DNA from 3 places in the Rheinheimera fenheensis genome. Region 2 is predicted to be linked to each of the others. Evidence: predicted binding sites of a transcription regulator. Region 2 holds the regulator's gene; each other region holds the start of a gene.
The links. Region 2 encodes sigma-54, which starts transcription at its own class of promoters, with help from an activator protein. Its sites were predicted from a motif close to TGGCANGNTNCNTGCTT; they were not measured.
Positions count from the first base shown of each region.

Region 1 (3,279 bases), on a different contig from region 2:
TCAACCACTTTAATGCCGGCGGCAGCTTGCTGCTGTAATATCTCCTGCAGTGCCGCTGAACCCTGTTGCCGCTGCTGGGATGATTGCGGGTTGTCTTCAGTGCCAGACTTTGCCGCACTGCTCGCAGCTTTATCTGCGGCCTGCCCTGCAGGCTGATTGGCCAATGTCACCGTTTTGGCGCTTTGGTTGTCACTATTAAGTACCGCCTCAGATGGCTCACCTGTCCGCAGTTGCTGATCAGTGACATTCGCCGTCAAAGGGCCTTGCTTTCCCCCCTGACCTGGCTGTTCGGCACTCACCGCCTTCGCTGCCTGCAGTGCTGTTTTGCTACTTGCTGTGGCAGTTACTTTTTGTGCCTTGCTATCCTGTCCAGCGCCACTCAGTAGCGTCTGTTCTACACCCATCTGTTTATTGGCGGCCTGCGTTGCAGCGTCTGTTTGTGCCTGCTGTGTTTGTACTGCAGCAGTCATATCATCATTTGGTGCAACAGTCTGGGTAACTCGTTTTTCCTCTGCCAGCTTACCCTGTTGAGCGGACAGCTTTACATCAGCCTCTGTGTTCAGCTTTTTTGTCTTCGCCGCAGCGGATAATTCGGTATCTGCATCCGCTTCTGACTTGCCTTGCGCTGCCGACAACAGAACTTCAGCTTCTGGCTTACCATTTGATAGCGTCAGTTCAGGCACAGCAGGTTTTGCTTTAACGGCATCTGTCTCAGTGGCATCTTCAGTGGTTGCTGCATCTGCATTGGTTGCCAATTCAGCAGCACTATTCGCAACAGCTTTTTCGCCATCGGTTTTAGCGTCTGCGCTAACCGCAGCAAAGCTAAGTTGTGCCAGGATACTGGCGGTAAGTTCACTGCCCGCAGCCGATTCTTCATCAGTTACCAGCATCTCTGAGGCACCCGCCTCGGTAGCGGCTGTCACGGCCTGACTAACTGCAGATAACAAACTGATATCGGCAGGCAATTGCCGCCCTTTGCTATCCTGGCCGTTTTTTGCCGGTGAAACCAGCTGCCCTAACATATCGCCAAATGCCAGACCACCCTCAACAGATAGGCTATCGGCCTCCGATGCAATAGCGTCGGATAACAGCGCGGTATCTGCCCCTGTCATCAGGATCGAAAGCTGTAAGCCTTGTGTCATACTTTTCTCCTGCAACGCGCTGCTATTTAAACGCGATACTTAGCTGTGGCAATGCGTTTTGTCATTCAAGTTTCAGGCCAGTTTGTTAAAGCCCATCAATTGCTGCTTAACCGTTACACCTCCGCCAGCGCTTGCTGGCGCATAAACTCCTGGCTGGCGTACTCGTCGGCATTTTTTTGCTCTTGTTTCAGTTGTTTTTGCAGCTCTGCTAAGTCGTTACGCTGCACTAAAAGCTCCAGTGCTTTGCGTTTTTTCTGCATCGCCAGCCAGCTTTGCTTGCGCTGCTCGGCGGCGGCCTTGGCTTGCTGTACAGCCTTTGCCTGCAGCGAAATAGCCTGATCCAGCTTGGCAATAAAGTTAACAAACTGGTTGTACTGACGGCTTTGCAAACCGGCGCTGCCTTGCTGCTGGCTTTGCTGAATATACTCAGTACGGTAATTGGCAAGGCCCTGATATTTTTGCTCGGCCTGGGCATAAAATTGCTGGGCTTTGACAAACAATGCCTGCAGTTTTTCTTCACGATCCTGCTGAATTTTAATCAGCATATTAAAACGCTGTGACATCATGCGCCGTTACTCCGAGCTTGCGGAACCAAATTACTCAGCGCTTGCAGGCTGTCATCGTAAGTGATGACATCATGCATACCCTGCTGCAAAAAGCGGTTGATATTGGGCATCATGCCAATGGCTTTATCCAGCTGCGGGTCGCTGCCGCGCACGTAAGCGCCGATGGCGATTAAATCTTTACTTTGCTGGTAGCTGGCATACAACTGTTTAACACTGCGGGCCATTAACTGGTGCTCACTGCTGGTGACTGCCGGCATAACGCGACTGATGGATTTTTCCACATCAACCGCCGGAAAATGGCCGGCGTCGGCCAGCGCCCGCGACAAGACAATGTGGCCATCGAGAATGGCGCGTGACGCATCAGCTATAGGGTCTTGTAAATCGTCGCCTTCAGACAACACAGTGTAAAAAGCGGTAATCGAGCCCTGATTACCACTGCCATTACCGGCACGTTCCACCAGCGCCGGCAATTTGGCGAATACCGAGGGCGGATAGCCCTTGGTTGCTGGCGGCTCCCCCACTGCCAAGGCAATCTCCCGCTGTGCCTGGGCATAACGGGTAATAGAATCAATCAGCAGTAGCACATCCAGGCCCTGGTCGCGAAAATACTCGGCGACCTGTACGGCGGTTTCGCAGCCTTTTAACCGCATCAGCGGCGACACATCGGCAGGTGCTGCGATAACGACCGAGCGCGCCTTACCCTCTTCACCTAATATCTCATCAATAAACTCTTTGACCTCGCGGCCACGCTCGCCTACCAGCCCCACCACTACAACATCAGCAGCCGTGCCACGGGTCATCATACCCAGCAAAACGCTTTTACCCACGCCCGATCCTGCAAACAGCCCCATACGCTGCCCTTTACCGACAGTGAGAATGCTATTAATCGCGCGTACGCCAACATCAAGCGGCTGTTTAATCGGCCGGCGGTGTAAGGGGTTAATAGGCCGCGCTTTAGAACCACCAAACTGGTTAGCGGCAATAGGGCCTTTACCATCCAGTGGTGTACCCACGCCATCAATAACCCTGCCGAGTAAATTCATGCTAAGCGGCACGCCTTTGTAGTTCAGCAGTGGCGTGACTTTGGCGCCGGGCACCACACCGGACACATCGTCCTTGGGCATTAAAAAAATACGTTCATTAGCAAAGCCCACCACTTCGGCCATAATATTGCCGCGCGCGGTTTCCACGCTACAAGGTTGGCCAATAGCAGCGCTGCAGCCGGTCGCTTCCAGTGTTAACCCCACCACACGCACTAAATGGCCAGCCACCGCCGGGCGGGAGCTGTGAATAAAGCCCTGCTGCTGGCGTAAAAACTGTATTAGCGGTTTATTGGCCGTCATGCCCGGGCTCCGCAGCGGTACTATCATCGTCGCTAATCGTTTGCACTGTATTGTCTGCCAGAGAGGCCGCTATGTCGTTTCCATCTGCGGCGCTGCTGCTATCAGCTAACTGCTGCAGCTGTAAAAAATGCTCCAGACTGCCCTGTAAGCGCTGCGCCAGTGAGCGATCGACACTGGATTTGGCGGTTTCGACCAGGCAGCCACCTTGTGCCACAGTTGGCTCGGCCT
Region 1 covers NZ_JBDPJM010000004.1:118,784-122,062, forward strand. Annotated here, with positions in the region: gene ABGI61_RS07870 (flagellar hook-length control protein FliK) at 1-1,142, opposite strand, end outside; gene fliJ (flagellar export protein FliJ) at 1,256-1,708, opposite strand; gene fliI (flagellar protein export ATPase FliI) at 1,705-3,051, opposite strand; gene fliH (flagellar assembly protein FliH) at 3,038-3,279, opposite strand, start outside.
Region 1: a site for sigma-54 is predicted at 1,206-1,222, ahead of ABGI61_RS07870 (flagellar hook-length control protein FliK). Genes of this name have one in related genera too.

Region 2 (3,279 bases):
TTTGTCTGAGCATGGCGGATTTTTTTTGTGAGTTCTTTCTGGCTTAACAGCTTGGCGATACCCGCTAAGGTACTAAGGTGCGCCTGACATTGTTCTTCGGGTATTAAAATAGCGCAAAAAATATCTACCGGCTGATTGTCTATTGCATCAAAGGGGATGGCCTCTTTACTGACCACAAAGACCAGTACCGGCTGGGTCACGGACTTTAATTTGCCGTGCGGTATGGCGATACCGCCACCGATGCCGGTAGAGCCAAGCTTTTCCCGTGTCATCAGGGCTTCCAGGATACTGTACTCGGTCATGTCAGGCAGCTGTTGATGCGCCAGCTCGGCAATGTACTCGAGGATCCGTTTTTTGCTATTAAAAAGAACTGCACTTTTAGTGCAGTTCTCAGCAAGCATTGCAGTTAGATTCATCATGTCAGGTTAGTGTCGGGCTATTTTCTCTTTATGCTTAATCACCTGGCGATCGAGTTTATCTATCAGCTGGTCGATAGCGGCATACATATTTTCATCTTCAGAAACCGCAAAAACTTCACCGCCGTTCAGGTGGAGCTTGGCTTCAGCAATCTGTTTCAATTTTTCCACGTTTAGGATCACATGTACATTGTTTATATGATCAAAATGGCGTTCCAGCTTAGCAAACTTGCTGTCCACGTACTCTTTTAAGGCTTCAGTAATTTCAACATGGCGACCAGTTAGATTGATTTGCATAGACATATTCCTTCTTTTAGGCTTATTTACAGCAAGGTCTTGCGTTGATTTGACGGTGGAATAAACAGCGATTCACGGTATTTGGCAATGGTGCGTCGTGCTACGTTAATTCCTTGCTCCAGCAAAATATCGGCCATCTTACTGTCACTCAGCGGTTTGGCCGGGTTTTCCGCCGCCACTAATTTTTTAATAAACGCCCTTATGGCAGTTGACGAACATTCACCGCCACTCTCTGTACTAACATGACTGGAAAAAAAGAATTTAAGTTCAAAGATCCCTCTGGGTGTGTGCATATACTTTTGGGTGGTAACCCGGGAAATGGTGGACTCGTGCATGCCAACCATTTCTGCTACGTCATTCAACACCATCGGCTTCATGGCCTCTTCACCATGCTCAAAAAAGGCCTGCTGTTGTTGCACAATACAATTGGCCACTTTTAATAAAGTTTCGTTACGGCTTTCCAGACTCTTTAAAAACCATTTAGCCTCCTGCAGATGTGAACGTATAAACTGGCTGTCGGACGCATTTCGGGCTGTTCTTGACATCGCCGCGTACTGCTGGTTAATGCGCACTTTTGGCATCGCGTCCGGGTTTAGCTCAACCTGCCAGCGACCTTTTACCTTAGTCACACTCACATCCGGTATCACGTACTGCTGTTCTTGTCGTATCACATCAGCGCCGGGCCTTGGGTTTAAACTGTGGATCAGCCGCATCACTTCTTTCAGTTCATCCTCTTTGAGTTTAGTCACCCGCATCAAAGAACGAAAGTCACGATTGGCTAAAAATTCAGTGTGGTCTCGGATCAGGCTTTGCGCCTCACTGAGAAAGGGAGTGGCCGGATCGAATTGACGTAGCTGTACCAACAAACACTCCTGCACCGAACGGGCACCTACGCCAACCGGGTCAAATAACTGAATGCGTTTGATTACGGCTTCTACTTCATCGGCTTCTACCTCTGGCAAGCCGAGTGAGTCGAGAATATCTTCGCAGCTGATGGTTAATAAGCCATTGTCATCGATGGCTTCAATAATAATCTCGGCGATGGCGCGGTCGGTGTCAGTAAAGGGTGTAAGCTGCATTTGCCAGCGCAAATAATCCTGCAGGGTTTCACTGGTTTCACCCTGATAGACATAATCGTCATCCGGATTGCCGGCGCTACCGGCACTGACCGGTTCTGCACTAACCAAATCATCCCAGTTGTTGTCCAGCGGTAAGTCTTCCTGAATATTTTGCTCGGTCATCGCCTCGCTGCTGTCAGGCTCGCTGGGTTCAAAGCTGTCATCCGGATTATGATCGACGTCGGCCGCTTTGGTGTCAGATAGGTCGATGTGCTCTTTGGGTTCAGGGTTAAAGCTGTCGAATTCGTCTTCGGCTTCCAATAAGGGGTTAGCGTCTAGCGCTTCCTGAATTTCCTGCTGCAACTCTATCGTCGACAACTGTAACAGGCGAATTGCCTGTTGCAATTGTGGCGTCATGGTTAGCTGCTGTCCTAAGCGAAGTTGCAAAGAGGGTTTCATCTACTTCTACCGTTCTCCTGAATCACACGCTGTTGTTGTTTTTTGCTAACTATAGCCTGAATTGCTCGCCAAGGTATACATCGCGTACTTTCTGATTAGCCAGCACGTCTTGTGGTGCACCGGAGGCAATCAGCTCGCCATGACTGACAATGTAGGCGATTTCACACACATCAAGGGTTTCACGCACATTATGGTCGGTAATCAGTACCCCAATGCCCCGTTGCGCCAGGTGCTGAATAATTTTTTTAATGTCTAATACTGAAATAGGGTCAACACCGGCAAAGGGCTCGTCCAGCAGGATAAAGGCCGGATTAGCCGCCAGAGCGCGGGCAATTTCTACCCGGCGCCGCTCGCCACCGGATAAGCTCATGCCCAAGCTATGTTTGATGTGGCCGATATGAAACTCTTCGAGTAAATCGTCGGCAATTTCCTCCCGTTGGGTGCGGCTTAAGTCTTTACGGGTTTGCAAAATAGCCAATAAATTATCGTACACGCTAAGCTTGCGGAAAATAGAGCTTTCCTGTGGCAAATAGCCGATACCGCAACGTGCCCGCTCGTGGATTGGGCTGAAGGTAATGTCCTGTTCATTAAGGCTGATATGGCCTTTATCAGAGGGCACCAAACCCACAATCATGTAAAAGGTGGTGGTTTTACCGGCCCCATTTGGGCCGAGCAAGCCAACAATCTGGCCGGCGTTCACCGACAGGCTGACATCCTTTACGACTTGCCGGCCTTTATAACTTTTAGCCAGATGTGAGGCGACTAACTTCATGGATTGTTCTTTTCCTCTGGCGTAAAAATGGTGGTGACCCGCTTAGAGTCGTTACTTTCGGCACTGAGCTGCTTTTTCTCGACGTTATAGCGGATAACCGAGGCTTTTACTACACTGCCACTTTGTGTCAGTTCGGCATCGCCGCTCAGCGTCAGGGTGCGGCTGGAAGGCTCGTAACGCATTTGCGCTGCCGTAGCGGTTACCGGCTGGCCGTTATCCAGTTGCTGTGAGTAACTTACCGGGCTGCCGGTTGCGGTATACACCTCTTTACCCTTGC
Region 2 covers NZ_JBDPJM010000001.1:271,150-274,428, reverse strand. Annotated here, with positions in the region: gene ptsN (PTS IIA-like nitrogen regulatory protein PtsN) at 1-401, opposite strand, end outside; gene hpf (ribosome hibernation promoting factor) at 426-713, opposite strand; gene ABGI61_RS01090 (RNA polymerase factor sigma-54) at 740-2,230, opposite strand; gene lptB (LPS export ABC transporter ATP-binding protein) at 2,280-3,002, opposite strand; gene lptA (lipopolysaccharide transport periplasmic protein LptA) at 2,999-3,279, opposite strand, start outside.

Region 3 (3,279 bases), on a different contig from region 2:
GGCAGCGATGTATCAGCGGCAACAAACGTTCGATAAAGTTATCACGTTACTTGAGCCCATTGCCAAACAACATCAAGAGTTAACGCAAAACCTGTATACATTGTTAACCAATGCGTATATTCAAACCAGTAACCGTGCTGAAGCATTAACCCTCTCTGAGCGATGGTACAAACAGTTTCCGAAGAATCAGTTAGCCGGGCTGATGTACGCCAATATGCTGGCCTATCACAAGCAATACCCGCAAGCCGCTAAGGTGATTGATGAAGCTTTAGCATTGAACCCTAATCAACCGGCCATGCTCAAAGTAAAAATGGCCGTCGCAATTGAGCAAGGCAGTTACCCGACAGCTATTGCTGCTTATGAAAAAATGCCCAAAGAAATGCAAGAAAGTGCAGAAGTGTTGTTTCATTACGGCAGGGTTCAGTTACTCAACGGGCAAATTACACCGGGCATTAACAGCCTGACTCAATCCTATGCTAAGGTGCCTGACCCCATCACGGCTATTGCATTAGCAGAAGCCTACGCAAAAGATGTATCATATCGCAAAGCAGTTAATTTTATTGAGCAACATTTCGCTAAGCACGGCGACATCCATACCGGGCTGAAGTTTTATTACGCTAACTTACTGCTTGAAGAGGATGCCGCAAAAGCCAGTGATGTTTATGCCGATATTATCAGCCAACACGCTGAAAACTTTGTTGCACAGAATAACTATGCCTGGGCACTGTTGCAGGCAGGAAAGGTGCAAACCGCCCTGCAACACGCCGAGCTGGCAGTAAGCCTTAACAACAAGCATCCGGATGTCCTTGACACCTATGGCAAGGTGCTTTTTGCCTTAAAACAATATGACAAAGCCAATACGCAATTTAAACAGTCTCTGACATTACGGCCAGATAACGCAGAAGTACAAATTAACTACGTAAAATCGTTAATTGCGTCCGGCAATAATACTGCAGCCAAAGAGATACTCGCGAAAGTTCGTACCGAGGATGCCGTATTACAAAACACAGTGTCTGAGCTACAACAACAGCTTAATTAGCCCTTTCTCACCCATCAAAAGGCCATGTCAAATTACTTTACACATGGCCTTTTTTATCGGCGCAAAAATTAATCAAAAATAATAAATATTCAATAAAATCAATAATATAAAAACAAAACCTCACCATGGCACATATCCTGCTTACTTAAGGCAAGGTAATGATTACCTAACCCGATTAACTCGTAGGGAGCAGAAAATGAGAAACATTTACAAAGCACTACTGGCAGGGATTGCATTAAGCTGTTCTGCAGCCCCCGCTATCGCTGGCAACGTTTCCGTTGGCGGCGTAACCTGGGATCCGGACTTTAGTCAGGCATTCCCACCTCTGGATGACTTCACTGCACAAACTAAGTTTGCCCAATGGTATGTTGGTGCCGGCTCACCCACCGCGGGTGTTGGCGTTGGTAATATTGGCGTTGTGCCAAACCCTGCTGATGCTATCGCTGTAGGTGCAGCGGGTGTAGGCGATGTCCTGGTTGGTTATGGTTTTATTGACGTTATCAATGGTACAGGTGAAGTTGATTTTTGTACTAATTACCCATGCCGCTTAACGTACACCTTTGGTGGCTTCGAAGTAACAGGTTTATCTGCGTCATTAAACCCACAGCCACGTCCGTTGTTCACTGGTGGTTGGGTTAACTTCTACCTGGATGATACAGCGCCATTCGTTGGCAATCCGAATCTTACCAACCCAGGTGAAGCAGCAACAGGCAACCTGTGGCTATCAGCAATTGCAGAGACTTTCACCAATGATTTGGGCGAGTCTACAACGTTAAACTTCCTTGAAGGTGGTATTTTTACCGGTTCTGCCGAAGCGTTTTTAAGCGTAATTGGTGGTGCGGCCTTTGGTAATTTTGATACTGATCTGTTTACGGCACCAGGTGGCGCAACAGCTGACTTCCTGTACTCTGGTAACGCATCATTTACCAATGCTTCTGGACAGTTGGACCCTACAGCACAATTCTCTACCAACGGTAATGGTCAATTACGTGGTGACTCAATCCCTGAACCAGGTATTTTATTCCTGTTCGGTGCGGGTTTAGTGGGCCTTGGCGTAATGCGTAAAAAAGCCGCTTAATAAGTAACACCAGAAAAAGGCCCTGTTAATCAGGGCTTTTTTTACTGCAATTAAGCCAGCGATGTACAAAGCTGCCGCCAGGCTACTTTATTGAAAAGTAACCGGGGTCATAGCGACCCGGACTAATAATATTATGCGGATCTATCGCCTGTTTTAACTTGTGTACGGTTTGCCAGTATGGCGAGTTGGCATCAAGTAACTCTCGTTGCTGTTGTAAATTTAACCGATATGGCACCCAGCCAGATTTAAGCCCGCGGGACACTAACTCTTGTAAGCACTGCTGTGCCAAACGGATTGCCTCCTCATCCTGGCGGTTAAATACTATAGGTACCGTGCTGTCTACTGTGTCATATTTTAAGCTGGTGAAGGTTATCATCGGCTCAATACCATAACGAGGGCACACCTCACGCACCATGCTGATAAACTGCCGCATGCTGTCGGCTCTCATCGGGATAAGAGGGGCATACCAGAGCAAACCACAGCCATCACGGGCAGGATGCAATGCGGTGTCCTTTGATGCCGTCGGATTACGCCAATAAGCTAATGGCAATGCCACCTGATTGGGTTTGCCTTGCATAATCTCTATACCTAAATCGAGCGACGCTAACATCGCCCTAACCCCGGCAAGCTGATTTTCCGGCAAGATATTCAACACAGTGCGTGCGACACGTAACAGTGCGCCGCCAGAAAACAGCAAGCGTTTAGCGCGGCCCGCCACAAAACGGCGCACCTCTTTGCGCGCGGCCTTAACGACCGACTGCTGGCCATAAAGGGTACCCACTAGCATCCAGCCGGGTGTGTCGTATTGTTTGGCTAATTGCGCAACTTGCTGTGACGACATCGCGACATGCTTGGCTTTACCATTAGGATTTGGCGCCATCATCGATAATAACCGGCGCTGATCCATTAAGTTTACCGAGCCAACAACGCCGTCCAAGTGCTGTAAAATGCTAAAGGCGATCTGCTGTGCCAGTTCAAAGTCAGTGTCATTAGCAAACTGAATATAAAAAGAGTCAAAAGCTTCTGGCCTGCGTTTTAGCCTTAGCGTTATCTCGGTAACGATGGAAAAACCTGATTGACTAAAGAGCCCATCAAGATAAGGCCCAATACCGTATTTGTAGGTCTTATCGATAAAATCATCACCGGAGCTATCTAATTCAGA
Region 3 covers NZ_JBDPJM010000011.1:47,287-50,565, forward strand. Annotated here, with positions in the region: gene prsT (XrtA/PEP-CTERM system TPR-repeat protein PrsT) at 1-1,039, shown strand, start outside; gene ABGI61_RS14150 (PEP-CTERM sorting domain-containing protein) at 1,236-2,117, shown strand; gene ABGI61_RS14155 (FAD-binding oxidoreductase) at 2,200-3,279, opposite strand, start outside.
Region 3: a site for sigma-54 is predicted at 1,166-1,182, ahead of ABGI61_RS14150 (PEP-CTERM sorting domain-containing protein). Genes of this name have one in related genera too.